3 regions of the Blautia sp. AM29-29 genome follow, and region 2 is predicted to be linked to each of the others. Evidence: predicted binding sites of a transcription regulator. Region 2 holds the regulator's gene; each other region holds the start of a gene.
What was found. Region 2 encodes Rex, which represses fermentation and respiration genes when NADH is low (regulators of the CRP and FNR family bind a similar motif). Its sites were predicted from a motif close to ATTGTTAANTANTTAACAAT; they were not measured.
Positions count from the first base shown of each region.

Region 1: fucO (lactaldehyde reductase) is a predicted target of Rex. The motif match lies at 4,611-4,630, and genes of this name have one in related genera.
Region 3: gap (type I glyceraldehyde-3-phosphate dehydrogenase) is a predicted target of Rex. The motif match lies at 3,070-3,089, and genes of this name have one in related genera.

Region 1 covers NZ_QUJD01000008.1:133,688-141,834, forward strand. Annotated here, with positions in the region: gene murI (glutamate racemase) at 1-692, shown strand, start outside; gene DW769_RS07715 (DUF1934 domain-containing protein) at 732-1,184, shown strand; gene DW769_RS07720 (hypothetical protein) at 1,245-1,700, opposite strand; gene tig (trigger factor) at 1,944-3,179, shown strand; gene fucO (lactaldehyde reductase) at 3,418-4,566, opposite strand; gene DW769_RS07735 (TetR/AcrR family transcriptional regulator C-terminal domain-containing protein) at 4,754-5,335, opposite strand; gene codB (cytosine permease) at 5,472-6,716, opposite strand; gene DW769_RS07745 (phosphoribosyltransferase) at 6,783-7,871, opposite strand; gene DW769_RS07750 (alanine/glycine:cation symporter family protein) at 8,042-8,147, opposite strand, start outside.
Region 2 covers NZ_QUJD01000007.1:11,015-19,161, forward strand. Annotated here, with positions in the region: gene DW769_RS06385 (LysR family transcriptional regulator) at 1-199, opposite strand, end outside; gene DW769_RS06390 (MATE family efflux transporter) at 323-1,690, shown strand; gene DW769_RS06395 (hypothetical protein) at 1,805-2,089, shown strand; gene DW769_RS06400 (S8 family peptidase) at 2,178-3,023, shown strand; gene DW769_RS06405 (NADP-dependent isocitrate dehydrogenase) at 3,189-4,391, shown strand; gene DW769_RS06410 (ABC-F family ATP-binding cassette domain-containing protein) at 4,490-6,415, opposite strand; gene DW769_RS06415 (redox-sensing transcriptional repressor Rex) at 6,570-7,226, shown strand; gene DW769_RS06420 (NAD(P)H-hydrate dehydratase) at 7,316-8,147, shown strand, end outside.
Region 3 covers NZ_QUJD01000001.1:248,836-256,982, reverse strand. Annotated here, with positions in the region: gene nifS (cysteine desulfurase NifS) at 1-436, shown strand, start outside; gene nifU (Fe-S cluster assembly scaffold protein NifU) at 544-981, shown strand; gene mnmA (tRNA 2-thiouridine(34) synthase MnmA) at 984-2,078, shown strand; gene DW769_RS01160 (histidinol-phosphatase HisJ family protein) at 2,075-2,875, shown strand; gene gap (type I glyceraldehyde-3-phosphate dehydrogenase) at 3,139-4,152, shown strand; gene DW769_RS16710 (phosphoglycerate kinase) at 4,367-5,560, shown strand; gene tpiA (triose-phosphate isomerase) at 5,642-6,394, shown strand; gene DW769_RS01140 (type I restriction endonuclease subunit R, EcoR124 family) at 6,642-7,922, shown strand; gene DW769_RS01135 (ATP-binding protein) at 8,007-8,147, shown strand, end outside.

The DNA.
Region 1 (8,147 bases), on a different contig from region 2:
ACGGTTCCAAATCGAAAAACACCGTCATCCGTTATTCCCGCCAGATCGTACACTTTCTGGAAACCCAGCAGGTCAAGGCAATCGTCATCGCCTGCAACACCGCAAGTGCGCTGGCACTCGATACGATCGAAAAAGAGATTGATCTCCCGATCATCGGCGTGGTAAAACCGGGCGCACAGATGGCCGTCGAGACGACGCAGAACAAGCGCGTCGGCGTCATCGCAACCGAGAGCACTATTCAGAGCGGCCTCTACCAGCAGCTCATTACCGAGGCAGATCCGGCGATCACCGTTTACGGAAAACCGTGTCCGCTGTTCGTGCCGCTCGTGGAAGAGGGCTGGACAAAAGATCCGATCACCGAGGAAGTGGCGCGCCGCTATCTGGCAGAGATTCTGGATAAAGACATCGACACGCTGATTATGGGATGCACCCACTATCCGCTGCTGCGTTCTCTGCTGCGGAAAGTAGTCGGAGAAAAAGTAACACTCGTCAACCCGGCATACGAAACCTCACAGGCACTGTGCAGACTGCTGCGGGAGCTGGATCTGGAGAATCCTGGAAACGATGAGCTGGGCCGTCAGAAATACCAGTTCTTCGCAAGCGACGGCGTGGAGCGGTTCAATGCCTTCGCACATTCCGTTCTGCCGGAGCAGATCAGCGATACGAAACAGGTACAGATTGAAAACTATTAAAAACGACATACAGAAAAGAGAGAGGAACATCAGAAAAGGATGGAAAAAGACGTACTCATCAGCATCCGCGGACTGCAGTATCTGATGGATGAGGAATCCGGCGAACAAGAACCGGTGGAGGTTATGACGACGGGTTCGTACTACAAGAAAAATGGCCATCACTTTCTGATCTACGACGAGGCAACCGAAGGCTTTGACATGATGACGCACAACATGATCAAATTTACGGAAAACGCCCTCGAGGTGCGCAAGCGCGGCCTCATTGATGTCCATATGATTTTTGAGGAGGATAAAAAGAACATTTCGTTTTATCACACGCCATATGGCATGATCAACATGGGAGTTGCGGCGACGAAGGTCAGAATGAAAGAGACGCCGGATCAGATTTTACTGAAGGCAGAATACGCGCTCGACATCAACGACAGCTACGTGGGGGACTGCGTAATCGATATCGAAGTAAGACCGCGGGAAGGCGGAAAACTGAATTTATAAAAAATACCCGGGAAGAATGAAAATCATTCAACTCGGGTATCTGCATTTTCAGATGAAATTTTATTTCTCCTCGCCGCGTGCCTTGCGGAGCATTCTCTGCCAGAAGCCGTTTTTCTTTGCCGGCTGCTCTAACGAACCGCGGATGCCGCGAACTCCGGTGATGTAGATACCGCTTACGGTAGCCTTGACTTCTTTTTTCACCGGGATCTGATCGAAGATAGCAGCGTCGCAGATCAGGGTCATGATTCTCGGACCGACTTTTGCTTTGACGATCGGCAGTTTTGCACGACGCATCATTTTCGGTGTCTGGTCGATGACCATCTGTGGAAGTCCGGAATCTTTCATGCGAAGCTTTTTCTTATCTATGATCAACATGGAGACAGTCTGTTTCATGGCCTCCATTTGTTCCTGCTGTGCGGCCTGTTTTGTCTGTGCTTTTTTACCGAAGTAATACAGCAGACCAAGGATGACAGCGATGACAGCTAATACGATTAATACGATAATCCAGGGTTTCATCCCTCTATTCCTCCTCTGCAAAAAATAATGTGGGCATCGGAACATACAATGCCAGTCTATGAACATTCTAACATTGATTTCGGCAAAACGCAAACACATTTTAGCGCAATCCAGGCGATTTTACGGTCGAAAATCATAAGAATTTCTAAAATCGGAGCCCCAGCCTTTTTTTTACCAGACAAGTATGGTAAAATGAGATTTACAACGCGCCGGGAACGGCGTAGTATGGAGGAAAATTCAAGAATGAAAAGAAAAGCAGCAGTCATGCTTCTGCTCATGACACTGGGAGCAGCCAGTGTGAGCGGATGTGGAAAAAACAATACAACAAGCAGCAGTTCCGTATCAAGCGCAAGCAGCACAAGCGCTTCCTCAGCATCCGATGCGTCGAGCGCAGGCAGCACATCGTCCGACAGCACAGCTTCTGAGGAATACGCTTCCCCGAGTGATGTAGACGGGATTCCGGTTGTCGATGAGGAAGTTGATCCGGCAGAGTGTGTAACGCTTGGAGATTACAAAAAGCTGACACTGGAAAAGAAAGTAGAGCAGGTAACGGATGATGACGTACAGACGGCAATTATGGCAGAGACAGCTGTCACCATGGACGATCCGGACGCCACCGTACAAAAAGGCGACACCGCCGATATTGCCTATGTTGGCAAAGTTGATGGCAAGGAGTTTGACGGCGGAAGCAGTGATTCCTACAATCTGGTGATCGGATCCGGTACCTTCATCGATGGATTTGAGGATGGTGTCATTGGAATGAAAACAGGGGAGACAAAGGATCTGAACCTGAAATTCCCTGACAGCTATCAGAGTACCGATCTGGCAGGAAAAGATGTTGTGTTTACCGTTACGGTAAATGCGTTTACCCGCCCGGCAGAAAACATTGACGGATGGGAACTCGACGATGCATGGGTAGCAGAGAATACAGATTACAGTACTGTGGAGGAATACCGTGCCGGAAAACGCGCAGAGCTGGAGGCTGCAAATGAGACGACAGCGGAAAATAATCTGCAGAATGACGCGATGCAGCAGGTGGCAGACGGCTGTACGTTTCACAAAATTTCGAAATCCTATATCACCCTTGGCGAAGAAGATTACGATAAACGGTATACCGCTTATCTTCAGAATTACGGCATTTCCCTGGACGACTATCTGGAGCAGTATGCGGACAGAGCGACCTACAATCAGGAGAAAGCAACGTATGCAGGAACGATGGCAAAAAGTGCCCTCCTTCTGGATGCCGTAAAAGAGGCAGAAGGCTGGACAACAGATGACCAGGATTACCAGCAGATCTTAAACGACGAGGCAGCCAATGCCAATATGTCGCAGGAAGATTTCCTGAAAGCAGCCAATGACTATTACGGGGAAGATACGGTAGTGCGCAATATCATGATGGAGCGCATGATCAATATGGTTCTCGATAATGCAACGGTCAATACTGTGACTGTGGATGCAGACGGAAATACAGTAGAATAAAAAGAGAAATCACCCCGGAAAACAGGATAAAAATTTCTGTTTTCCGGGGTGATTTAACCGAATCAAGTAAGTCCCCTGCTTCCATTGCGAAAAGCAATAAGCAGTGGGTGGGGACTTGCTTGTATCAGGAGGAGTGCAAGCTCCTTCTGATAAACTGCGGAGCAGTTATTTGGTTATGAGCAAGTAGCGAAGCGGATTGCGAATATCCGCTTCGCATGTGGGAAACGAATTGTGTTCGTTACGCCATGATTTTGCGGAACAGATCCTTCAGATCTTCTACGCTTGCATCCTTCGGGTTGCCCGGTGCGCAGGCATCTGCGTGTGCGGAATCTGCAAGGAACTGCAGATCTTCTTCTTTGACTGCCTCGAGAACAGATGGGATTCCAACGTCTGTGGACAGCTTCTTAACAGCATCAATCGCTGCTTTTCTGTACTCTTCCTGAGACATTTCGTCTACACCTGCAACGCCCATGGCACGTGCGATTTCACGGTATTTCTCACCGGTGCACTCCTGGTTGTATTCCATAACGATCGGAAGCATCATGGCACATGCAACACCGTGTGGGGTATCATAAACAGCACCAAGGGTGTGTGCCATGGAGTGAGCGATTCCAAGACCTACGTTGGAGAAGCCCATACCTGCGATGTACTGGCCAAGAGCCATTCCTTCGCGTCCCTCTTTGGTGTTTGCGACAGCACCGCGCAGAGATTTGGAGATGAGTTCGATGGCTTTGAGATGGAACATGTCAGTCATTTCCCATGCAGCTTTTGTGGTGTAGCCTTCGATTGCGTGAGTCAGAGCGTCCATACCGGTGGAAGCGGTCAGGCCTTTCGGCATGGAGGACATCATATCCGGGTCAACAACTGCGATGATCGGCATATCGTGCGGGTCAACGCATACGAATTTACGTTTTCTCTCTACGTCGGTGATAACGTAGTTGATGGTAACCTCTGCAGCAGTACCGGCTGTAGTCGGAACGGCGATGATCGGTACACACGGATTTTTGGTCGGTGCGGTGCCCTCAAGGCTTCTGACATCCTCAAACTCCGGGTTTGCGATGATGATACCGATGGCTTTAGAGGTATCCATAGAAGAACCGCCGCCAATGGCGATCAGATAGTCAGCGCCGGATGCCTTGAAAGCTTCTACGCCGTGTTTTACGTTTTCGATGGTCGGGTTTGGCTTGATATCGCTGTAAAGCTCATAGTCGAGTCCGTTTGCGGTCAGAATATCGGTTACTTTGGAAGTAACGTTGAATTTAATCAGATCCGGGTCAGAGCATACGAATGCTTTTTTGAAGCCGTGTGCCTTTGCTTCATTTGCGATCTCGGCAATAGCGCCTGCTCCGTGATAAGAGGTTGCATTTAAATTAATACGATTTGCCATGTTTGAAAAACTCCCTTCTAAAATGAATAAATGGTTTTACTGAACTTGTTATTATATTAACAAATCCGGAAGGGAAAAAGAAAGTGACAGAAGAAGCGAAGTGTAACACTTTAAAAAAAATCGCCATTGTGACAAAAACAACAGAACAAAATTTGTGAAAAATAACAAGAGCTGTTTGCGGGAAATTCTAAGAGAGCAGCTGCAGATTCCGGAACAGTTTTTTTAAGTCCTCCGGCATTGCCCGGACGAGAAGAGCGGCAAACTCGGAAGGTGTCAGATCCATGCCGGTAAGCACCCATTTTACGGTCATGGTGATGGAACCCTGACAGTACATTTCGAGAAGAAAATGTATTTCCGGTGAAACCGGACTGCCGCTTTTTTCGTGAATCAGATTTTCGTAGAACGCGAGAATCAGATCGAAATCGTGTTCACGCAGAGAATTCTGTTTGTCGTAGCGGAAGGCAGCGGCGAAAAAAGCTTTTTCTTTCTGAATATAGGTAAATTTCTTTTCCAGACTGTCAAAAACGGTCGTTCCGCGCCCCATATGTTCGAAGGATTTTGTCAGTAATTTATCAAAGTACCAGTTAATCAGATCGTATTTGTCGAGAAAATTACGATAGAAGGTCTGGCGGGTAACACCGCAGATTTCACAGATCTGGCGTACGGTGATCTCTTCGATGGGCGTTGTTTTCATGCACTCCTTCATGGATTCGGCAAGACGGTATTTTGTTTTTTCTCCTTTGGGAGCAGATACGGTGGAATGGATCATCCGGGCAGTTTCCTTTCGTTTCGAAAATTGTAACTATGCAGAGTTATGCATATATTATAACGCGAATCCGAAAAAATAAAAAGCCCTGAACATGTTCCGGAGATAAGATACAGGAACATATTCAGGACGATTTTGCCTATTTTCTTTTGTTTACGGCCTGTCCGACACAGTAGCATACAGCGGCAACAACCATGCCGTTGATGGAAGCGATGCCCCAGTGTAAGAGGTTCGCAACAATGGCACCGAGAATGACACCGGCAACCGCAAACCAGTCTACGGTTTTAAGATTCGGCTGATCGGTTTCAAAGTCCTTTTTGTTCATGAAGTAGGCGAGCACCAGAATCATGCCGACCGGCGGCAGGGTACAATTCAGAATGTTGAGCCAGCCGCAGAAGTTGTAGTACAGCCATACGGAGGCAACCGTTCCGATGATACCGGAAAGGAGAACCATCGGTTTTTTCCTCTGATGGAAGATGTTGGCAAGACCAAGACCTGCGGTATACAGAGCGTTGTCGTTTGTAGTCCAGATATTAAGACCGAGAACGAGAACAGCCAGGTAGAACAGGTTCAGGCGGACCATAACCTCGAAGATATCGTTTCCGCCGACAAAGATCGAGGAAACGGCACCGAAGAAGAACATCAGGGAGTTTCCGATGAAGAAGGCCACAACCGTGGTGATGGCACCCGCTTTTCCGTCCTTTGCAAAACGTGCGAAGTTCGGGGTTGCGGTTCCGCCGGAAACGAAGGAGCCGATGACAAGACCGGCACCGCCGATGATAGTCAGAGATCCGCTGGATTTGGCAAACTGATCGATGATCGTTCCGTCGCCTCTCATTACGGCCATGACCATGGCGATCGTTCCGAGAATGGCAACACTTGGTACAGCGATATAGCTGACGATGGTCAGAGATTCAATACCAAAATAGGCAGAGGCGGTCATGCAGACGCCGGCAAGAATAACAAGTCCCCACTGTGCCGCAGTGCTTCCGCCGAGCAGCTCCTTGGAAACCGGAATTGCAAACATGGCAAGGCCGACACCAAACCATCCGATCTGCGTAAAGCTGGTCATGGCTGACGGCAGATAGGAACCTTTTTCGCCAAAGGCTCTCTGGGACAAAAGATCAAGTGACAGACCGGTTTTTGCGCCAACGTAGCCGAGCAGACCGGTATAAATACCAAGGATGATTCCACCGAGGATCAGTGATCCCAAAAAGCCCCAGAAATCGAGGCCGTCAGCGAGCTGCTGGCCGACCCACATGCTTGCTGAGAAGAAAGTGAAGCCAAGCATGATCATAAACATAGTTACTACATTTTTCCGGGCGGAAGCCGGAACCGCGCTGTCCGCGAAGTCAACATCTTTTACTTTCTTTTCTTTTTCCATAATATCTCCTGAAAACTGTGATTACGGTTCGCCGAAGTTCAGCGAACCGTAAGAAATGGTTTTTTGTTACAGCATGTATTTGCGAAGTGCTGCGGTGAACTCTTCGATTCGTTCCGTCGCAATTTCTTTCAAAGCAGCGTCGCCAAGACTTGCGATATAGCCTTTTTCCTGGCGGTACAGCCATTTGGTTACGCGTTCGTCGATTTCTTCGTAGTGATTGATGTGAATCCACTCTTCGTAGGATGCGTCAAGCGGGCAGCCGAGCTTCTCCTCGAGCAGTCTGGTAAAGTCGATCCGGTCGGCCCTCTCCAGCATTTTATTCCAGAAGTCGAGAACCTCCTCGACATGCTCATGGATTTCATAGCGTCTTGCACCGCCGTCGTAGATGATGCATTTTTCAAACAGCGGATCACGCATGGAAAGAGTTTCTCTTCGGAACTCCGGTGCAATGATACCGTCTTTCCAGTAGAAATCGACATCCGGCAGATTGATTCCGGATACGCCCTTGTCCTGATAGGTGCTGAAGATTCCTTCGTAATATACGGTGATAAAGCCTTCAAACTCCGGCCAGAACTCACGGATTTCTTTGGTGAGACGTTCCAGAATCTTGATTCCGGTTGTGCCGCCGATCGTAAAGATGATAATGTTGCGAAGGGAAGCACCATGCTCACGATAGAAATCGGTTACGTAGCGCAGGCAGTGGATCAGCGTCTCACCCGTTGCGATGATATCGCCGATCAGAAGTGTGCTTCCCGGAACCATCGTCAGCTTGCTGTACTTGATTTCCAGTCCTGCGATTTCTTCCTCTTTAAAGACACGCTCACTTGACAGAAAGCTGATGTCATGTACACGAATGTGTTCGCGGTAGCAGCTTTCCTCCAGCGGATAATTCAAAGCGCCGCGCAGGATGGAAAGGATGTTGGCTGCGGTTACTTTTCCCTGCTCTTTAAAATAATAAAGCATCTGTGAAGTGGACGGGATCAGGCAGTGATAAACCTCATACCCGACAACCTCCGGTGTGTTCAGAAGTTTTCTTGTCTCTGCTTCGGAAACGACATAGTATTCGTTTTCATAATCGCCGCCTGCGAGGCGGTAGCAGTCCACGCCCTGTTCCGAAAACTCCGGCACCAGTTTTACTTCATTCCATTTTTCCATTCAAAAGTTCCTCCCGATTTTCCCTCTTTGGTAAACATCATATAGGTAGTTCATTCTGTTTGCTATAAACTTTTAACAGTGTAAGGTGTAGCAACCTGATTGTCAAGGGAAAAGGCGAATTTACATGATTTTCTTGCAGAAGAAGGGAATGCGCCGCGAGAAAAGAAATTTTACCGGGTTTTGCCTTCTCCGCAAAAGTATTCCTTTGTAAGCTCCACAACCTTGCCCGAAAGCAGGAAGAGCGCAATCAGGTTCGGGATTGCCATGAGGCCGTTG
Region 2 (8,147 bases):
GTTCATACAGTGTTTTTCCTGCCTCGGTCAGGGTGATTTTCTTTGTACCGCGGATGAGAAGAGGCACCTGAAGCTCTTCCTCCAGCATTTTGATCTGATAACTTAACGGCGGCTGTGTCATATGCAGCACCCGTGCCGCCCCGCTGATGGTTCCCGCGTCCACGATGGCGCGGAAGTATTCGAGTTGTCGAAGTTCCATAAAAATCCTCCTGAAAAAACTATATAAAAATTATTCAATTTCAATATAAAAACAATAATTTACATATAGAATACGCCATGCTATACTGAAAAGCAAGTGAAAAAGAAGGGAATGAGGGAACAAATGAAACGAATTGATTTCGAACATGGAACCGTAACCGGAAACATCTTCGGGGCAGCGCTCCCGATGCTGGTTGCTCAGATTTTGAGTCTGCTGTACAATATTGTAGACCGCGTCTACATCGCGCGGATCCCGGAGGTAGGAACGGCGGCACTCGGTGCAGTCGGTCTGTGCTTTCCGCTGATCGTTATCATCACAGCATTCAGCAACTTGTTTGGAAGCGGCGGCGCTCCGCTGTTTTCGATTGAGAGTGGAAAGAATGATCAAAAAAAGGCGGAACGTATTATGAATACGTCGTATTCCATGGTATGTGTCTGTGCTGTCATACTGATGGTGATCGGCTTTTTGTTTGCTCGTCCACTGCTGTCGCTGTTCGGTGCATCGGCAGATGCGATGGTATACGCGTATCCTTATATGATGATTTATCTGATCGGAACTTTGCCGTCGATGGTGGCAACCGGCATGAACCCGTTCATCAACGCGCAGGGCTATTCGACCGTTGGCATGCTTTCCGTCACGATCGGAGCGGTCGCAAACCTGCTGCTTGACCCGCTGTTTATCTTTGTATTTGGTTTTGGTGTGCAGGGGGCTGCGATTGCAACTGTGATTTCCCAGACACTTTCCGCCGTGTTCGTTCTGTATTTCCTGACCCGGAAATCGGAACTGAAAGTGCGCTTTGTGCGGAAAGATGAAATTTCTGAGTGTGCAGGCTATGCGAAAAATATTGTCAGTCTCGGTACCGCCGGATTTATCATGCAGCTGACCAACAGCCTTGTCACGATCTGCTGCAACAATGTACTTTCTGTGACCGGCGGTGATATTTACATCTCTGTTATGACGATCGTATCGAGCGTGCGTCAGCTCGTCGAGACACCGATCTATGCAATGAATGAGGGAACTTCTCCAATTTTGAGCTATAATTACGGTGCACGCCGTCCGGCCCGCGTGCGCAAGGCGATGTGTGTCATGAGTGCGATGATCCTCGGCTATACCGCAGTGATGTGGAGCGTGATTGTTCTGGCGCCGCATGCGCTGATCGGTATTTTCAGTTCGGATGCGGTACTGACCGCAGATGCGGTTCCGGCTCTGAAGCAGTACTTTGCAGCATTCATTTTCATGGATCTGCAGTACATTGGACAGACCGTATTCAAATCTCTGAATAAAAAGAAACAGGCGATCTTTTTCTCACTGCTCCGAAAAGTCTTCATTGTTGTACCGCTCACCTATCTGATGCCGTACGTACTCCACATGGGAACGGACGGTGTATTCCTTGCCGAACCGGTATCAAACGTAATCGGCGGAAGTCTCTGCTTTATCACCATGCTGATTCTGGTTCTGCCGGAATTGAAGCGAATGGAGCAGCAGAAGTAATGTTTTTGAAAAGTTTCTGAAAAAAGGACAGGAAGATCTTTACCGAAACGGTTTTGGCAGATATCTTCCTGTTTTTTATTGCCATACATACAATATGATGCCTCGGACAATCTGATGCGCATTGGAGTCCCGGCGCTCCGCATTCTGGCAGTGGCCTATCTGCTTTCGATTCCAGGCCTGATCTATCAGGCGGCGTTGCAGGGACTTTCCCTTGGAAAAGAAAGTATGTACATATCCATGACACGCCAGGCGATTCTGCCGCTGGTGTTTGCATTTCTTCTCAAAGGATTTGGAAACCTGAATCTGATATGGGGCGCCTTTGTCCTGGCTGAGCTCTGCGGCATCCCGCTTGCAGCAGCTCTCTGGAAACGGAAAGGGGAAAAGCAGATTCAGTTTTAAGTATAGAAAAGAAAAACAAAAAGGCTGTTCTTTGCGAAAGGCAGCCTTTTTTGCATACCATAAGATAAGAATACACAGGGGCTTATGGATGAAAGAGCAGGAAAATCTGACAGGAAAAGGAATTACAGCCGCCGTGCTGGATACAGGGATTTTTCCCCATATGGATTTTGACGGCCGGATTGTAGCCTTCCGGGATCTTGTGTACGGGCGGGAGACGCCTTACGATGACAATGGACACGGAACGCATGTCTGTGGTATCCTTGGCGGAAGTGGAAGAGCGTCCGGCGGAAAATACCAGGGTGCGGCACCGGGATGCCGGTTTGTCGTAGTGAAGATTCTGGACCGAAGGGGAAATGGAAGAAAGCAGGATATCCTCGCGGCGATTGACTGGGTGTGCAAAGAGCGAATAAGACTTAATATCCGCATTTTAAATATTTCAGTGGGAACAACAGAGCAGGAAAAAACGGTGGATGATCTGCTAGTACAGGCGGTGGAGCGCGCCTGGGATGACGGGATCACTGTTGTGACAGCGGCCGGAAATCTGGGGCCCGCTCCGGGCAGTATTACGGCGCCGGGGAACAGCAGAAAAGTGATCACCGTGGGAGCGGGCGATCTGCTGGAGCCAAGAAGAGGAATCTCCGGATGCGGCCCGACACGGGACTGCGTCTGCAAACCGGATCTTGTCGCGCCTGGAAAACGTCTCATTTCCTGCGCGCCTGGAAGAAGCAGGAAGGAATATGTGGTGAAGAGCGGCACCTCGATGGCGGCACCGCGGGTGTCCGGAGCCGTGGCTTTGGCACTTGAACGGGTTCCGGATCTTACAAATGTCCAGGCGAAAATGCTGCTTTGCGAATCGGCGAGAGACCTTGGCCTTCCGCGCAACCGTCAGGGGCATGGGATGCTTCAAACAGACCGTTTTCTGTCTCTTCTGTGAGACACTGTGCGGCAGCATAAAAAAAGAAAAATGAAGGAAAACACCTCTCATCCTGCAAAAATTGTGTGAATTTATGGGAAAATGCCAAAAAATCAGGCGAATTTTGACTTGACAAGCTATAGGATACTTTATACAATAAACGGGAATAGAAAAAGGAGGCCTACTATGGAAAAAATTCAGATGACCACTCCTCTGGTAGAGATGGATGGAGATGAGATGACCAGAATTCTCTGGAAAATGATCAAAGATGAGCTGCTTCTCCCGTTTATTGACCTGAAAACGGAATATTACGATCTGGGACTGGAACACAGAAACGAGACGAACGATCAGGTAACCGTAGATTCCGCAAACGCTACCAAGAAATACGGTGTAGCAGTCAAATGTGCCACCATTACGCCGAATGCAGCGCGTATGACCGAGTACAATCTGAAAGAAATGTGGAAGAGCCCGAACGGAACGATCCGTGCCATGCTCGACGGAACCGTTTTCCGTACCCCGATTGTCGTAAAAGGCATCGAGCCGTGCGTGCGCAACTGGAAAAAACCGATCACGATTGCCCGTCATGCATACGGAGATGTCTATAAAAATGCAGAAATGCGCATTCCGGGACCGGGAAAAGCAGAGCTGGTTTATACGGCTGAGGACGGCACCGAGACAAGAGAGCTGATCCACAACTTCACCGGCGCCGGTGTCATTCAGGGCATGCACAATCTGGATAACTCCATAGAAAGCTTTGCGAGAAGCTGTTTCGAGTACGCACTGTCCACGAAACAGGATCTGTGGTTTGCAAGCAAGGATACGATTTCCAAGAAGTATGATCACCGCTTCAAGGATATCTTCCAGGAGATCTTCGATGCAGAGTACAAAGAGAAATTTGCAGAAGCAGGCATTACCTACTTCTACACTCTGATCGACGACGCCGTTGCCCGCATCATGAAAGCAGAGGGCGGCTTTATCTGGGCCTGCAAGAACTACGACGGCGATGTCATGAGCGACATGGTATCCTCCGCCTTCGGTTCCCTTGCGATGATGACTTCTGTTCTCGTATCCCCGCACGGATATTACGAGTACGAGGCTGCGCACGGAACCGTACAGCGCCACTATTACCGTCACTTAAAAGGTGAGGAGACATCCACCAACTCCGTGGCCACCATTTTTGCATGGACCGGCGCACTCAGAAAACGCGGGGAAATGGATGGAAACGCAGAACTTTCCGCATTTGCAGACCGTCTGGAAAAAGCAACGATCGCAACGATCGAGAGCGGAAAAATGACAAAAGACCTTGCGCTGATCACCACCATGGAAAATCCGACCGTATTAAACAGCCGTGATTTCATCCTGGCCATCCGCGAGGAGCTGGAGAAATAATTAAACGAAGCAAAAAAGAAAGCCGATCCGGCATTCCCGCAAAAAGGGATGCGCCGGACTGGCTTTTTCTGTTTTGAATTTTCCGGGGAAAACCAGGCCTATTCGGCAAGCTCTTCCCATTTTTCATACAGCTCTTCGAGTTCCGCGGCAATCTCTGCTTTCTCTTTGCTTAATTTCACACACTCTGCCACATTCGTTGCGACTTCCGGTTTCGACATTTCCTCATCAATTTCCGAATCGCGTGTCTCAAGCTCTTCAATTCGTTTCTCCGTCTTTTTCAGCTCGTTTTCTTTCTTGCGGAGACGTGCCTGTTCTTCTTTCTGCGCTTTCCAGTCCAGCTTTGTGGAGGAGGCTTCGGAAGGAGCCGCTGTTTCTTCCGGAGCGGCGGCATCGGCAGCAGGAGCATAGATGCGGGTCAGCTCTTCTTTTTTCTCCAGATAGTAATCGTAATTTCCGATATAGTTGACGAGTGTTTGTCCCGTCAGCTCCAGAATCCGGGTTGCAGTCTGATTGATAAAGTAACGGTCGTGGGAAACGTACAGTACCGTTCCAGTGTAATCCTTCAGCGCGTTTTCCAGAATCTCCTTTGATACGATATCGAGGTGGTTGGTCGGCTCGTCGAGGATCAGGAAGTTGGCGTTCGAGAGCATCAGCTTGGCAAGAGAAATTCGTCCGCGCTCACCGCCGCTCAAGGTATGAATCGGTTGGAAGACATCGTCGTTTGTAAACAGGAAGGCGGCCAGCACATTTCGGATTTCGGTGTTTGTCAGATACGGATACGCGTCGGAAATCTCCTGGAAAATGGTCTTTTCCATGTGGAGCACCTGATGCTCCTGATCGTAGTAACCGATCTGTACACGGCTTCCAAGTGTAAAAGAGCCGGCATCCGGGCGGATGACTTCGTTTAAGATCTTTAAGATCGTCGTTTTTCCCGTTCCGTTGTTTCCGATGATTGCGACGCGCTCCCCGCGCTTGATTTCGAAATTCAGATCCTGGAAAAGCGTCTGTCCCGGGAAGGCTTTGGAGAGGTGCTCGACGGTCAGCACATCGTTTCCGCTTGTGATGCGCGGTTCCAGACGGATCCGCATATCGGAGCGTACTTCGGTCGGCTTTTCCAGCACATCCATTTTGTCCAGCATTTTTTCACGGCTCTCGGCGCGTTTGATGGATTTCTCGCGGTTGAAAGATTTCAGCTTTGCAATGACTTCTTCCTGATGGTGGATTTCCTGCTGCTGGTTGACCCAGGCATGGTAAGCGGCTTCACGGAGCATTGCTTTTTTCTGACTGTAGGCGGTATAGTTTCCCTCAAAAGTTGTTACTTTTTTATTGTCCACTTCAACGACTTTTGTGACAACGCGGTCGAGAAAGTAACGGTCATGGGAGACGATCAGGACGGCTCCGCTGTAATTTAAAAGATACGTTTCGAGCCAGGAGATCGAGTCCATATCGAGGTGGTTGGTCGGCTCGTCGAGCAGAATGATGTCCGGTTTGGTGAGCAGCAGTTTACCAAGTGCCACGCGGGTCTTCTGACCGCCGGAGAGGGAGTCCACCTGTTTTTCAAAATCGCTCTCGGCAAAGCCAAGACCTTTTAAGACACCGACGACCTCACTACGGTACGCGTATCCGTTTTCCAGCTCAAACGTGTGGGAGAGGCGGGTGTAGGTGGAAAGAAGTTCATCCAGCTCTGCACCGGATTTTGTCTTCATATCACTTTCCATCTGACGGAGGCGTTCCTCCATATCGATCAGATTCTGTTTCGCGGTCAGCACTTCCTGGTAAATGGAAAGGTGCCCGGTCAGATCCTGATGCTGGGCGAGATAGCCCATCGTCTTTCCTTTGGAGAGGATGACCTCTCCCTCATCGGCCCTCATTTCGCCGATGATGATTTTTAACAGCGTCGATTTTCCGGCGCCGTTGATGCCGACCAGTGCGGCTTTTTCGCGTTCTTCTATATGAAAAGATGCATTTTTGATAATTTCCGTTGTCCCGAATGCTTTCGAGATATTCTGACATGCAAGAATCATGTGGTTCCTCCAGATAACATATTTCTGTATTTTGACATAATACACCATCCTTATTATAGAGAGTAATACACAAAATTTCAAGAAATCTTTGACAATTTTCTATCAACCATATATAATATGAATATATGCAGGTGTAAATAAGGAGGAATTTATCTTGGAAGAAAAAGGAATTTCGCGGGCAGTTATCAAAAGACTTCCTAGATATTATCGTTACCTGGGCGAATTGCTGGAGGACGGAGTAGAACGGATCTCTTCCGGTGAGCTGAGCGAGCGGATGAAAGTGACAGCTTCCCAGATTCGCCAGGATTTAAATAATTTCGGCGGCTTCGGCCAGCAGGGGTATGGTTATAACGTGCGGTATCTGTACAGCGAGATTGGAAAAATCTTAGGTCTGGACAGAGTCCACAATATGATTTTTGTCGGAGCCGGAAATCTGGGACAGGCGCTTGCCAATTATGCGGCCTTTGAAAGAAGCGGATTCAAAACGGTCGGTATTTTTGACGTCAACCCGGTATTAAAAGGAATCTCCGTGCGCGGAATTGAAATCCGCATGGCGGACGAGCTTCCGGAATTTATCAAGGAACACCATGTAGAGATTGCGGCTTTGACACTGCCAAAAGCAAAAGCGGTAGAGATGGCAGAGATTCTCGTGGACAACGGTGTAAAAGCAATCTGGAATTTTGCACATACCGATCTAAACTTAAAACTTCCGAAAGATGTGATCGTCGAGAACGTCCATCTTTCCGAAAGTCTGATGCGTCTCTCCTACAATCTGACCAGATATGAGGCGGAGCATCCAAAGAACAATTAAGAAACCAAAACAAAAGCAGGAGAGTCTTCGGGAAACCGGAGACTTTTTCTGTTCATTTTCCGGATAAGGCAGGAAAAGGAGGAAAAGCGATGAAACGGATTCTTACAGCAGCACAGATGAAGCAGGCAGACCGCAATGCGATCGAAACCATGGGGGTACCGTCCCTGGTACTGATGGAGCGCGCAGCGCTGTCCTGCGTGGAGGAGCTTCAAAATGGAACATGGGATACAGGAAAAGTCCTTGCTGTGTGCGGTCCCGGAAATAATGGAGGGGACGGTGCGGCAATTGCACGGATTTTAAAGACGAAAGGGGTGGATGCGGAACTGTTCTGTCTTGGAAATCCGGAAAAATACAGTGAAGGCATGAGAGCACAGAAGAAAATTGCGGAAAATTATGGGGTCCGTGAGGTTAAGAATCCGGATTTCCGGGAATATACTGTTATCATAGATGCCATCTTTGGAATTGGCGTATCCCGTCCGCTGGCAGGGGAGTACCGGAGGGCAGTGGAAGCAATCTGCGCAAGCGGTGTTCCTGTTCTTGCCGTGGACATCCCTTCGGGGATCCACACGGATACCGGAGAGGTCCTTGATGCGGCGGTGAAAGCCAGAGCCACGGTGACATTTGCCTGTGCAAAGCCAGGGCTTCTCTTTGATCCCGGAAAACGATATGCCGGAGAGGTCCTGGTCCGTGATATCGGAATCGGCTTTGATGCAGGAGAAGAGGAGACGCCCTGGTACGGTTCAGTGGAAAAAGAAGATCTGGACCGGTTTCTTACCCGCACGCCGATGGGAAATAAGGGAACCTTCGGAAAGGTGCTGGTACTTGCCGGTTCCGGTGCCATGTGCGGAGCCGCTGTTTTGTGTGCCAGGGCAGTCCTTGCATCCGGTGCCGGCATGGTAAAGGTTGTGACAGAGGAAAGAA
Region 3 (8,147 bases), on a different contig from region 2:
AGAGCGTGCGGCAAGAACTATGGCGGAGCGTACCGCAAAAGAAATCGAAGTACGTGATTATCTGATCAACCGTATTTTAACCGAGATTCCGAACTGCCGTCTGAACGGCGATCCGGTAAAACGTCTGCCGAACAACTGCAACATCAGCTTTGAATTCATCGAGGGAGAGTCCCTTCTGATCATGCTGGATATGAAAGGTATCTGCGCATCCAGCGGTTCTGCATGTACTTCCGGATCCCTGGATCCGTCCCATGTACTGCTGGCCATCGGACTGCCGCACGAGAAAGCACACGGTTCCTTACGTCTGACTTTAAGTGAGGAGATCACAAAAGAGGACGTTGATTTTGTTGTAGAGCAGATTAAAGCGATCGTAGACCGTCTGCGCAGCATGTCCCCGCTGTATGAGGATTACATCAAAAAACAGCAGGGTAAATAAGTTTAAAAAAATAAGACAGTCCATCCAGAAAGCCGGTACAGAAAAATTCAGGTAAAAGCTGTGCCGGAGGAGGACTGCTTTGAAATAGTTCAGGAGGAAGAATAACAATGTACAGTGAAAAAGTAATGGATCATTTCCAGCATCCGAGAAATGTAGGAGAAATTGAGAACGCAAGCGGTGTAGGTACCGTTGGAAATGCAAAATGCGGCGATATCATGAGAATGTATCTTGACATCGACGATAACGGCATCATTCAGGACTGCAAATTCAAAACCTTCGGCTGCGGCGCCGCAGTTGCAACCAGCAGTATGGCAACCGAGCTGGTAAAAGGAAAAACCATCCAGGAAGCTCTGGAAGTAACCAACAAAGCTGTTATGGAAGCACTCGACGGACTTCCGCCGGTCAAAGTTCACTGTTCTCTGCTTGCAGAAGAAGCAATTCACGCTGCACTCTGGGATTACGCAGAGAAACACCACATCAAGATCGAAGGTCTTGCAAAACCGAAGTCTGATATCAGCGAGGGCGAGGAAGAGGAAGAATACTAAGTATGGGAAAAAAGAAAGTAGTCGTTGGAATGTCCGGCGGCGTAGATTCCTCGGTGGCAGCGTATCTCCTGAAAAAAGCAGGATACGATGTCATCGGGGTGACCATGCAGATCTGGCAGGATGAGGCCGAGACAGTCCAGGAGGAAAACGGGGGCTGTTGCGGCCTCTCTGCTGTTGATGATGCAAGGCGCGTGGCACAGGTGCTGGACATTCCGTATTATGTCATGAACTTCAAAAAAGAGTTCCGTGAGAACGTCATGGACTATTTCACGAACGAATATCTCTGCGGCAGAACACCGAACCCGTGTATCGCCTGCAACCGCTATGTGAAATGGGAAGCGTTGCTTCAGCGCAGTCTTTCCATTGGAGCGGACTACATTGCGACCGGACATTATGCAAGAATCGAACAGCTTGCCAATGGACGGTATGCGATTGCAAATTCGGTAACAGCGGCAAAAGACCAGACGTATGCACTGTATAATCTGACCCAGGAGCAGCTTTCGCATACGCTGATGCCGGTCGGAGACTACACAAAAGATCAGATTCGTGAGATTGCAGCAAAAATCGGTCTTCCGGTAGCAAAAAAGAAGGATTCCCAGGAAATCTGCTTCGTGCCGGATCAGGATTACGCTTCCTTTATCCAGAACGAGACAGGAATCGTGGCACCGAAAGGCAATTTCGTGAATACAAAGGGTGAAATCCTCGGTACCCATGAGGGGATTACCCATTACACCGTAGGACAGCGCCGCGGACTCGGCCTTCCGATGGGACACCGCGTGTTCGTACTGGAAATCCGTCCGGAGACGAACGAGGTTGTGGTCGGCGAAAATGAAGAGGTTTTCGCAAAAGTAGTAAAAGCAAACAAAGTAAACTATATGGCAATTCCGCCGCTGGAACTTGGAGAAGAGCTCTCCTGCACCGCAAAAATCCGGTACGGGCACAAAGGCTCCCCGTGCGTGATCAAACGGACCGGGGAAGATGAGATTACCTGTACCTTCCCGGACGGCGTGCGTGCTCCGACACCGGGACAGGCTGTTGTCTTCTACGTGGACGGCTGTGTCGGCGGAGGCGGAACGATTACGGAGGCCGAAAGATGAAAATAGCGGACTGTCATATGCACAGTTTCTTTTCAAGTGACAGCGAAGCACCAACAGAAGAGATGGTAAAACGGGCAGTCGAGCTGGGACTTCCGGCAATCTGCCTGACGGATCACTACGATATGGATTACAGTACCGGCGAGTTCCAGCTCGATACACCGGCATATGCGGCAAAAATCCGGGAACTGCAGGAAAAATACCACGACAGAATTGATATCCGATTCGGCGTGGAACTGGGACTGCAGCTCCACTTAAAAGAACGGATGGAAGAGTATGTAAATGCGTGGCCGTTCGACTACGTGATCGGCTCCATGCATGTCATTGACGGAAAAGACCCCTATTATGAGGATGCTTTCCCGGACTGGACAGCAGAAGAGCTGTACCGGGCGTATTTTCGGGCTACAGCAGAAAATATCCGGTTCTTCCACAATTTCCAGACGCTTGGTCATCTGGATTATGTGGTACGCTACTGCAGAGAAAAGGGAAAAGATTACAGCTACCGCGCATTTACGGACGAGATCGATACCATTTTAAAAGAGCTGATTCAGTACGATATCGCGCTGGAAATCAACACCGGCGGCTACAAGGCAGGCCTTGGCGTGCCGAATCCGACGCCGGATGTCATCAGAAGATACCGGGAACTGGGCGGCGAAAAGATCACCTTCGGTGCCGATGCCCACAAACCGGAACATATAGCGTTTCATTTCGCGGACGCGGCAGCTATCGCGCAGGAAGCCGGATTCCGGTACTACGTGCGGTTTAAAGAGAAAAAGCCGGAATATCTGCCGATCCAATAGAAAACACGCAGGAAAAGCCGGAAAAAGCCCCAGAAAGGCTGGATTCCGGCTCTTTCTGCAATAGACGGATCTTTCGAAATTTTGCAGAAATACGGATTGGCATCCGGCTTCTTCACAAATTTTAGAAATAATTTCGTATTTTCTTGAAAATAGAACTTGAATTTTCCGACGAAATTAGGTATTATACAGATAAGGTTGATGTTTCTTTAACAAAGTACAGAGACTCAAAATTAAAATTCACTTTTTAGGAGGAATTGAAAATCATGGCAGTAAAAGTAGCAATCAATGGTTTTGGCCGTATCGGACGTCTTGCATTCAGACAGATGTTTGGAGCAGAAGGTTATGAAGTAGTAGCAATCAACGATTTAACATCCCCGAAGATGTTAGCTCATCTGTTAAAATATGACTCTTCTCAGGGAAAATATGCTCTGGCTGATACCGTAACATCCGATGAAGATTCCATCACAGTAGATGGCAAAAACATCAAAATCTATGCTTTCCCGGATGCTAACAACTGCCCATGGGGAGAGCTTGGCGTAGACGTAGTTCTGGAGTGCTCCGGATTCTACACCTCCAAAGCAAAAGCTCAGGCACACATCAATGCAGGCGCTCGTAAAGTAGTTATCTCCGCTCCGGCTGGTAACGACCTTCCGACCATCGTTTACAATGTAAACCATGAGACCCTGACAGCAGACGACAACATCATCTCCGCTGCATCCTGCACCACAAACTGCCTTGCACCTATGGCAAAAGCTCTGAACGAACTGGCTCCGATCAAATCCGGTATCATGGTTACTATCCATGCTTACACTGGAGATCAGATGACTCTGGACGGACCGCAGAGAAAAGGCGATCTGAGAAGATCCCGTGCAGCTGCAGTTAACATCGTTCCAAACAGCACCGGTGCTGCAAAAGCAATCGGCCTTGTTATTCCGGAACTGAACGGCAAACTGATCGGTTCTGCACAGCGTGTTCCAACCCCAACCGGTTCTACCACAATCCTTACAGCAGTTGTAGAAGGAACTGTAACTGTTGACGAGATCAACGCAAAAATGAAAGCATCTGCAACCGAGTCCTTCGGATACAACACAGATGAAATCGTATCCAGCGACATCGTTGGTATGAGATATGGTTCTCTGTTCGATGCAACTCAGACCATGGTTCTTCCGCTGGACAACGGAACAACAGAGGTACAGGTTGTTTCTTGGTATGATAACGAGAACTCCTACACAAGCCAGATGGTTCGTACCATCAAATACTTCAGCGAGTTAGCATAATTTAACAAACTGAACGGCAAAATTTCAGAGCCCAAAGGGTCCGGTCTGTTAAGGACCGGGCCCTTTTTGCGAATGCGGCGGAAAAATACGGCATAAAAACAGCCATTTTCCGTGTGCAAAAATTATAAACTGCATTTTTAAATAAGGACCGCGATGCCGCAAAAACAAAGAAACGGCGCGGCAGATGCAGTTGGATATATGGAGGGAAACGCCCATGTTAAACAAAAAAACCGTAGATGATATCAACGTAAAAGGAAAAAGAGTCCTTGTAAGATGCGACTTCAACGTTCCGCTGATCGATGGAAAAATCACAGATGAGAACCGTCTGGTAGCTGCTCTTCCGACGATCAAAAAACTGATCGCTGACGGCGGAAAAGTAATTCTCTGCTCTCATCTTGGAAAACCGAAAGGAGAACCAAAACCAGAGCTTTCTCTTGCACCGGTTGCAGTTCGCCTTTCCGAGCTTCTCGGACAGGAAGTTAAATTTGCAGCAGATCCTGAGGTTGTAGGACCGAACGCAAAAGCAGCTGTTGAGGCTATGAAAGACGGAGATGTAATCCTTCTGGAGAACACCCGTTATCGTGCAGAAGAGACCAAAAACGGTGAGGAGTTCAGCAAAGAACTGGCTTCCCTGTGCGACGTATTCGTAAATGATGCATTCGGAACCGCACATCGTGCTCATTGCTCCAATGTTGGTGTTACTAAATATGTTGACACTGCAGTTGTTGGTTATCTGATGGAGAAAGAGATCGCATTCCTTGGAAATGCTGTCAACAATCCGGAGCGTCCGTTTGTTGCCATCCTTGGTGGATCCAAAGTATCCAGCAAGATTTCTGTTATCGACAACCTGATCGATAAAGTTGATGTCCTGATCATCGGCGGTGGTATGGCTTATACCTTCGCAAAAGCAGCAGGCGGCACCGTTGGTGATTCTCTGCTTGAGATGGATTATCTGGATTATGCAAACAAAATGAAAGAAAAAGCAGCAGCAAAAGGCGTGAAACTGCTTCTTCCGGTAGACAACGTTGTTGCAGATGCATTCTCAAACGACGCAAATACACAGGTTGTTCCGGCCGGACAGATTCCGGATGGCTGGGAAGGTCTGGATATCGGACCGGAAACTGCAAAACTGTTCGCTGATGCTGTTAAAACTGCTAAAACCGTTGTATGGAACGGACCGATGGGATGCTTCGAGATGCCGAATTTTGCAGCAGGAACCAAAGCAGTTGCAGCAGCACTGGCTGAAACAGATGCAGTTACGATCATCGGCGGCGGAGATTCCGCAGCAGCTGTAAACCAGCTTGGATATGGCGATAAGATGACTCATATCTCCACTGGCGGCGGCGCTTCTCTGGAGTTCCTGGAAGGAAAAGAACTGCCGGGCGTTGCAGCAGCAAACGACAAATAAAACAACGATTCAGAGCGCAAGCGGAATCGAGAGGTGGCTCTGAACCGTTTCAATAAGTAAAACTAAGGAGATCAAACGATCATGGCAAGAAAGAAAATTATCGCCGGAAACTGGAAAATGAACATGACTCCGAGCGAGGCAGTAGAGTTAGTTAATACATTAAAACCACTGGTGGCAAATGACGACGTTGACGTGGTTTTCTGCGTACCGGCCATCGATATCATCCCGGTTGTAGAGGCTGCAAAAGGCTCCAACATCCAGATTGGTGCTGAAAATATGTATTTTGAGGAGAAAGGTGCTTTCACAGGCGAAATCTCCCCGGCTATGCTGACAGACGCTGGCGTGAAATACGTTGTACTTGGCCACTCTGAGAGAAGAGAATACTTCGCAGAGACCAGCGAGACCGTAAACAAAAAAATGCTGAAAGCTTTCGAGCACGGCATCACCCCGATCATGTGCTGCGGAGAAACTCTGGAGCAGAGAGAGCAGGGTGTAACGATGGATTTCATCCGTCAGCAGGTAAAGGTTGGATTCCTGAATGTAACAGCAGATCAGGCAAAAACAGCCGTTATCGCTTACGAGCCAATCTGGGCAATCGGAACCGGCAAAACTGCTACAACAGAGCAGGCTGAGGAAGTTTGCAAAGGCATCCGCGAGTGCATCGCTGAAATCTATGATGATGCAACAGCAGCAGCTATCCGTATCCAGTACGGCGGCTCTGTAAACGCAAAAACCGCACCGGAACTGTTCGCACAGGAGAACATCGACGGCGGCCTGGTAGGCGGAGCATCCCTGAAACCAGATTTCGGAGCTATCGTAAACTACAATAAATAATTGATTTTTATACGAAATCAATAAATAAAACAGACTAAGACGCCACCAAACACGGTGAATTTGGCAGAAATGCTGAAGGTGAGATGTTTGGTGGCGCTTTGCTGTTTTTTATGCAACATATAATCCTTGATTTAGCTATAGAGAGTGCCAGTTTGTGCAAAAAGAAATCACTTCGTTTCTGTGTTTTGAAGCGGAGTGATTTTTTGCGCGGATTGAAAAATTCACGTTTTCGTGATATGCTTGTTTTATATCTGTCGACCAGCCGTCCAGAGAGTTTCTGGAAGAAGTAATCAAGGATTATAACAAAATGTTCCATACGAACTACGATACCTCAAGTGATAAATTCCAGAATTATTATAAAGATGTGTCGCTTCGCATGAAGAATAAGGAATTGGACATTCTGATCGTAGTCAATATGTTTCTTACCGGTTTTGATGCGACGACTATGAATACGCTGTGGGTGGATAAAAATCTGAAAATGCACGGACTGATACAGGCGTTTTCCCGTACAAACCGTATTCTGAATTCTATCAAGACCTTTGGAAATATTGTATGTTTCAGAAATCTGCAGAAGCGAGTAGATAGTGCCATTTCCTTGTTTGGGGATAAGAATGCCGGGGGCATTGTTTTGCTGCAGAGCTTTAAGGATTACTATTACGGATATGAATCCGTAGATGGTAAGCCAATGCCAGGGTATGTGGATCTGATGGAGGAATTGAATCATAAGTTTCCGCTGTCAGAACCGCAGATTGTCGGAGAGCAGAACCAGAAGGATTTTATTGCTTTGTTTGGTGCTATTCTTCGTATGAGAAACCTTCTGCTTTCCTTTGACGAATTTAAGGGGAATGAGCTGATTTCTGAGCGCAATTTGCAAGACTACATTGGACGTTATCAGGATTTGCGTGACGAGTGGAAACGGAAACGCCGGGAAAGTACGGATATTACAGATGATGTGGTGTTTGAAATTGAATTGATCCGGCAGGTAGAAATCAACATTGATTATATTCTGATGCTTGTAAAGAAGTATCATGATACCCACTGTGAAGATAAGGAAGTGCTGATAACCATCAATAAAGCGATTGATGCCAGCCCGGAGCTGCGCAGCAAGAAACAGCTTATTGAAACCTTTATTGCAGGAATCAATGATGTGGACGATGTTATGGATGAGTGGCATGAATTTGTTGTGGAACAGCGTGATTATGATCTTAATGTAATTATTGTGGAAGAAAAATTGAAGCCGAAAGACACACGAAAGTTCATAGAGAATGCGTTTCGGGACGGAGAGATCAAAACAGCGGGAACGGATATAGATAAAATCATGCCGCCAATTTCTCGTTTTGGTGGTGGCGGAAGAGCCAAGAAAAAACAGAGAGTCATTGAAAAACTGAAAACGTTTTTTGAAAAATATTTCGGTATCGGTGGTTCGTATTCCTTTAATGAGCCAGAGCATAAAGCCGTGACATACGATCTGAGCGATCAGGAAACAGTGTTGATGGCGGCAGAATCTGAAGCACCATACGGAAAATAGTCATAAATGAATGGAACCACATTGGAAGCAAAAAGCAAAATAATAGAGTCATCATGGACAAAACTTAATCATGGAGGTGATCGGATGACAATAGAAGAAATCCTTGCTGGAGAATCCAAGAACGTTGAATTCAAAGTACAACGTCCAGACAAGAGCATGAAATATATGAAAACGGTTGTTGCTTTCGCTAACGGAAAAGGTGGGAGGATTATATTTGGTATTGAC